Linked DNA regions of Caballeronia sp. TF1N1. The protein of the gene in region 2 binds, or shares a complex with, the protein of the main gene of each other region. Links are inferred from orthologs where the notes say so. Each region holds a gene or a part of one and is shown on either strand. Other genes may lie near its edges.

Region 1 (3,101 bases), 110 kb from region 2 along the record:
CGCGCGGATCGACAAATCGAACGCGAGCGCGACGAGCGAACCCTTCTGGTAGTAACTGACGATGGCGTTCGATGCGTTCTCGTCGGCGCGGTAGTACTTCACCCATGCGTCGAACGAACTCTGCGCCACCGACTGCTTGAGCCGCCCGCTTCCGCGCAACACGCCGCCGATGGTCTTACCGAGCATCGAGAAGTAATCGCTCGCGGAAATAAGGCCGGTGCGCACAAGGATCAGGTCGTCGTAATACGACGTGAAGCCTTCGAAGAGCCACAAAAGCGACGTGTAATTTTCCTGCGACAGATCGTACGGCGCGAACGCCGCCGGCTTGATGCGCTTTACGTTCCACGTATGGAAGTATTCGTGGCTGCAGAGGCCAAGATAGGTGCGATAACCTTCGCTGACTTCGGGTCGGCCAAGCACCGGCAAGTCGCCGCGATTGCAGATCAGCGCCGTGGATGCGCGATGTTCCAGCCCGCCGTAACCATCGCTGACGGCGACCGTCATGAACACGTAGCGATCCACCGGCGCTTTCTTCGTGCGCGGTTCGAAGAGCGCGATCTGCGCTTCGCACACGCGTTTGAGGTCCGCCGCGAGCCGGTTCATGTCGAGCCCGATCACGCGTCCCGAAATCACGATGTCGTGCTTCACGCCATGCGCGGTGAAACCGCCGAGCGCGAATTCGCCGATCGTCACCGGATGATCGACGAGTTCGTCGTAATTCGCGGCCTCGTACGCGCCGAAACCATGGCGCTTCGTGCCACGCGCTTCGGCAAGCGCCGTGGCGACGCGCCAGTTGCGCAGCGCTCCGCCCTGCGGCGCTTGAATATCGACGATACACGGCGCAGCCGACTGCCCCTCCACCGCGAGAAACACGCTCGTGCCGTTGAAGAAGCCGACGCTGTCATCCAGATGCGCGGCGCGTACCGACATGTCCCACGCGTACACCTCGTAACGCAGCGTGATGGGGCCATCCGCCGGCGCGGCTTGCCACGCGTGCTTGTCGATTTTTTCGATACCGATCTTGCGCCCTGCCGCGTTGAACGCCTGCAACGTGACGATATTGCGCGCGAATTCGCGAATCATGTAGCTGCCCGGAATCCACACCGGCAGCATGAAGCGTTGTCCCGCCGGGTCCGGCGCGGCGACCGTGAGCGTGACTTCGAAGATATGCGCGGCCGGGTTCTTCGGAACGATGCTGTAGCGCACCGGTCGATCGAGCGTAGTCGTTGCCATGTCGTGTCCTTTGTTCTTGTTGTGGGCGCGCGGTCGGTGCGCCTTTGAAACCAAAAGAGGCGCCTCTCATGCGCCTCTCGTCGTGGGTTCGGGCCGCCTCAATGCGCGGTCGAAAGTTCCTTCTCCAGCCGGTCGGCGGGAACGGCGCCTGGCAGACGGCGGCCGTCCGCGAGGAACACGGTCGGCGTGCCGCTCACGTTCATCGTGTGGCCGAGCTTCAGGTTCTTGTCGATGGCGGTGGTGTCGCACGAGGCGGCCGTGGTCGGCGCCTTGCGGTCCAGCATCCAGCCTTCCCAGCTCATCGCGCGATCTTTCGAGCACCAGATCGACTTCGACTTCGCGGTCGAATCCGGCGAGAGCACGGGATACAGGAACGTGTACACGGTGACGTTATCGATGGACTTCAAGGTCGATTCGAGTTGCTTGCAATACGGGCAATTCGGGTCCGAGAACACCGCGATCTTGCGGCTGCCGTTGCCCTTCACCACTTTCACCGCGTTCTCGAAAGGCAGCTTCGCGAAGTCGATCTTGTTGGTCTCGGAGAGCCGCGCTTCCGTGAGATTCTTGCTGCTGCGCGTATCGACGAGATCGCCGATCAGCACGTAGTTGCCGGTGGCGTCGGTATAGACGATCTGCGAGCCGAGGTTCACTTCATAGAGCCCTGGAATGGGCGTCTTGTCGACACTCTTGATGTTCGCGTCGCCCATGCGCGATTCGAGCGTGGACTTGATCTTGTCGGTGGTCTGGTCGGCCTGCGCCGTACAGCCGAGACCAAGCGTCACGGCGAGTGCCGCGGCCGCTGCGAGTGCCGTTCGAAGTGTGCGTTTCATGTTCTTTTCCTGTATGTGCCTGGCGTGTCTTTAACCGAGCGCGGCCGAAACCAGCCAGCGCTTGACGAGTGGCTGCGCGCCCACGAGCGCCATGCCGGTATTGCGAACCGCGCGCGCAAGCGTGCCCGGCACCGAGAAAAGCCGTTGCAAGCCGTCTGTCGCCAACATGAGTTTTTGTATGTCTTCGCGGCGCGCGCGTTCGTAGCGGCGCAGCAAAATGGGATCGCCAAGATTGCGAAAACCTTCTTTATTGGCGATGACATCCGCGAGCGCGGCGACATCGCGCAAACCGAGGTTCATGCCTTGCCCGGCTAGCGGATGAATCAGATGCGCGGCGTCGCCGATAAGCGCGACACGTGGCGCGATCAGCTTGTCGACCGTTTGCAACGCGAGCGGGAAGCCTTGCGCGGGCGTCACGCATTCGAGCGTGCCGAGCATGTTTTGCGTGGCCTGTTCGACTTGTGCCGCGAGTTGCGCGGGATCGAGCGCGAGGAGTTCGTCGGCGTGTTCGGTGCGCGCGGACCAGACGAGTGAGACGTGATCGCCCGGCAGCGGCAGCAGCGCGATGATTTCCGAGTCGCGGAACCATTGGTAAGCGGTCTCGCCGTGTGGCCGCTCCGCCTTGAAATTCGCGACCACGCCCGTCTGCCGATAATCGCGCCGGTCGACCTTCGCGCCCATTTGCGCGCGCACCCAAGAATGCGCGCCATCCGCGCCGACGATCAGATCCGCTTCGAGCGTCTCGCCGCTTGCAAGCGTGACGTGCGCGGCATCGTCCTCGACCGTCATGCCCTGCGCGCGCGATTCGAACCACGACAGACTCGGCTGGAAGCGCAGCGCGGCGTCGAGCGACTGTTCGATCAGATTCGACTCGACGATCCACGCGAGCTGCGGCACCGAGGCCTGGAACGCGGAGAAGTGCAGTTCCGCGTGCGTGTCGCCGAACACGCGCATGTCGAAGACGGGCCCGAGCCGCGTGCGATCGAGCGCTTGCCAGACGCGCAGCCGTTCGAGCAGCGTCTGCGAACTCGACGAGAG
Region 2 (3,294 bases):
CGACAACGCACCGATGGCGCTGGTTCAACTGATGGACCGCCCGGAAGTCGAAGAAACCGAAGAAGTTCAGGAAGCTGAATAAATTCGGTTGGTGGTGAACGAAAAGGTCAAGCGTAGCTTGGCCTTTTTGCATTGTGGGCTTCGGAGTCGTTGCGGTCGTCGAAGTGAGCGGAGTGCTACGATAAGGCCCGATCCACAAGTCTCACGTGCCGCGCCGCACCGGAGCCCGAAGTGAATGTCCCTGTCGTCCTTATGCTGACCACCGTTCCCGATGCACACGCTGCCGACACGTTGGCGCAAGCGGTGCTCGAGGCGCGCCTGGCTGCGTGCGTGACGAGACTCGGCGAAGTGCAATCGCAATATCACTGGAAGGGCGCACTGGAGACATCGCGGGAAGTGCAGTTGCTCTTCAAGACGAGCCTTGCGTGCAGCGCCGAATTGCAGCGCTTCGTCGCGGCGGCGCATCCTTATGAAACGCCCGAAACTCTTGTCTGGCAGGCCGATGCATCGCCGGGATATGGACAATGGGTCAATGCAGAAACGCAGCGTCCTCTTCATGTTTGATCTTCCTCGTCTCGTTTTGCGTTGGCTGATGATGGCCGCGACGCTCGCCTTTCTGCCTTTGGCGATAAACGCCGCGCACGCCGCGGACGACTTCCTCGATCCCGCCGTCGCCTTCAAGTTCAGTGCGTCCGAACAGCCGGGTGAAGTGGACGTGCGTTATAAGATCGCCGACGGCTACTACATGTATCGCGAGCGCTTTGCCTTCGCGGTCAAAAGCGGCGAGGCAATTATCGGCGCGGCGCAACTGCCCGCCGGCAAGGTTCATTTCGACCAGACATTCAACAAGGACGTCGAAACCTATCGCGGCGAACTACTCATCCGCATCCCGGTGACTCAGGCAAAGGGGCCGTTCGAGCTATCGGTTACGTCGCAAGGTTGCGCGGATCAGGGCATCTGCTATCCGCCGATGGAGCGCGTTTATCGCGTCAAGGGCGACGCGTTGCAAGCTGCGGGTGCCGGTTCTGCGACGTCTCCAGCGACAAACACTGCGTCGTCCCAATCCTGGTTCGAACGCGCGACGAGCGCCGACTACGCGCAGTCGATGCTCGAAGGCGGCGGCTTCTTCGCTGTGGTCGGCTTGTACTTTCTGGCGGGCATGGTGTTGAGCTTGTTGCCTTGCTCGTATCCGATGATCCCGATTCTTTCCGCGATCATCGTCGGCGAAGGTGCGCGCGTCACGCGCACGCGTGGCTTTGCGCTGTCGGTGTCCTACGTCGTCGGCATGGCGCTTGTCTATACCGCGCTTGGGATTGCCGCGGCGCTCGTCGGTCAGAGCCTCGGCGCGTGGCTGCAAAACCCGTGGGTGCTGGGCGCGTTCGGCATCCTGCTCGCGGTTTTCGCGATCGCGCTGATCTCGGGAGTCGATATCGCGTTGCCGGAGCGCTGGCAAAGCGGCGTCAACGAGGCGTCTCAGAAACGCGGCGGCGGTAAGTTCGCGGCGGTCGCCGTGATGGGCGCCTTGTCGGCGCTCGTCGTCGGCGCGTGCATGACCGCGCCGCTTTTCGCCGTGCTCGCGTTTGTCGCGCACACGGGCAACGCCGTGCTCGGCGGGGCCGCGCTGTTCGCCATGGGTATCGGGCTTGGTGTGCCGTTGCTGATCATCGGTCTCGGCGCGGGGTCGGTGCTGCCGCGAGCGGGCGCCTGGATGGACGGCGTAAAGGTGTTTTTCGGCGTCGCGTTGCTTGCGGCCGCTTTGTGGATCGTGTGGCCAGTCATCGGTGGCATCGCGCAAATGTTGCTCGCCGCGCTTTGGCTGCTGGTCGCGGCGGCATCGCTCGGCCTATTTGCTTCGGGCGCGATCGCGCCGGTCAACGTCTGGAAGCGGCTGGGGCGCGGCCTGGGCGCCGCGTTTGCCATCTGGGCGGCGGCGTTGCTGGTCGGTCTTGCGGCGGGATCGACGGATGCGTTGCGCCCGCTAGCCGTACTAGCCGCGCGCGGCGGCAGCAATGCAGGCGCGACGGCACGAGCATCGGGGCCGATCTTCGCGCCGGTCAAGTCATCGACGGAACTGGATTCGGCGGTGAAATCGGCGGCACGTCCCGCCATGCTCGACTTTTACGCCGACTGGTGCGTGTCCTGCAAGGAAATGGAGAACCTGACTTTCTCCGACGCCCGCGTTCAGGCGCGTCTCGCGCAACTCAATCTGTTGCGTGCGGACGTGACCGCGAACAACACCGATGATCAGACCTTGCTCAAGCGCTTCAAGCTGTTCGGCCCGCCCGGCATCATCTTTTTCGATGCGCAAGGCAACGAGGTCGCGCGCGTGGTTGGCTATGAATCCGCGGATACGTTTTTGAAAAGCCTCGATAAAGTCAATCCGGCGAACGGATGACGAAGGGCGATGCATTGCGCACCGCCCTGAAACGACTTACTTCGACGCCCGCAAAATCTTCGCGGCATCCAGCGCGAAATAGGTCAAGACGCCATCCGCGCCCGCGCGTTTGAACGCGAGCAGCGCTTCCATCATCGTCTTGTCGTGATCGAGCCAGCCGTTTTGCGCGGCGGCCTTGATCATCGCGTACTCGCCGCTCACCTGATAGGCGTACGTCGGAAAGCGGAACTCGTCCTTCACGCGCCGCACGATGTCGAGATACGGCATGCCGGGCTTGACCATCACCATGTCCGCGCCTTCCTCGATGTCCATGCGCACTTCGCGCATCGCTTCATCAGAGTTCGCCGGGTCCATTTGATACGTCATCTTGTTGCCCTTGCCGAGATTCGCGGCGGAGCCGACGGCATCGCGGAACGGGCCGTAGAACGCCGACGCGAATTTCGCCGCGTAAGCCATGATGCGCGTGTGGATGTGGCCGTCGCTTTCCAGCATCTCGCGAATGGCGCCGATGCGCCCGTCCATCATGTCCGACGGCGCCACGATATCCACGCCTGCTTCTGCCTGGGTGCGCGCCTGATCGACGAGAATCTCGCTCGTCTCGTCGTTCTTCACGTAGCCTTCTTCGTCGAGCACGCCGTCCTGGCCGTGACTCGTGTACGGGTCGAGCGCGACATCGGTGAGCACGCCGAGCGTCGGGAAGTTCTTCTTCAGTTCGCGCACGGCACGCGGAATCAGACCTTCGGGATTGATCGCCTCGCGTCCATCCGGTGTTTTCAGCGACGGCTCGATTGCCGGAAAGAGCGAGATCACGGGCACGCCCAGTTCGACGCACTGCTCGGCCACGCTCATCAACAAGTCGACGGACGTGCGCTCGACGCCGGGCATCGACGGCACGGCAT

What was found.
Region 1: the proteins of dsbD (region 2) and LDZ28_RS11865 are in contact, whole or in part, in a crystal structure (PDB 1JZD), measured with the Escherichia coli proteins. The link is inferred for Caballeronia sp. TF1N1 from one-to-one orthologs.

The regions. Positions count from the first base shown.
Region 1 is NZ_CP084626.1:2,550,656-2,553,756, forward strand. The notes cover bases 198-2,979. They hold LDZ28_RS11865 (DsbC family protein), read right to left. Parts: upstream 2,064-2,979; coding sequence 1,332-2,063; downstream 198-1,331. Other genes in these bases: LDZ28_RS11860 (M61 family metallopeptidase), read right to left, coding at 198-1,233; LDZ28_RS11870 (UbiH/UbiF family hydroxylase), read right to left, coding at 2,094-2,979. Outside these bases: more of LDZ28_RS11860, read right to left, coding at 1-197; more of LDZ28_RS11870, read right to left, coding at 2,980-3,101. UniProt on the Escherichia coli protein: Acts as a disulfide isomerase, interacting with incorrectly folded proteins to correct non-native disulfide bonds.
Region 2 is NZ_CP084626.1:2,656,519-2,659,812, reverse strand. The notes cover bases 1-2,975. They hold dsbD (protein-disulfide reductase DsbD), read left to right. Parts: upstream 1-556; coding sequence 557-2,395; downstream 2,396-2,975. Other genes in these bases: hemB (porphobilinogen synthase), read right to left, coding at 2,432-2,975; cutA (divalent-cation tolerance protein CutA), read left to right, coding at 232-564; rplQ (50S ribosomal protein L17), read left to right, coding at 1-82. Also shown: more of hemB, read right to left, coding at 2,976-3,294. UniProt on the Escherichia coli protein: Required to facilitate the formation of correct disulfide bonds in some periplasmic proteins and for the assembly of the periplasmic c-type cytochromes.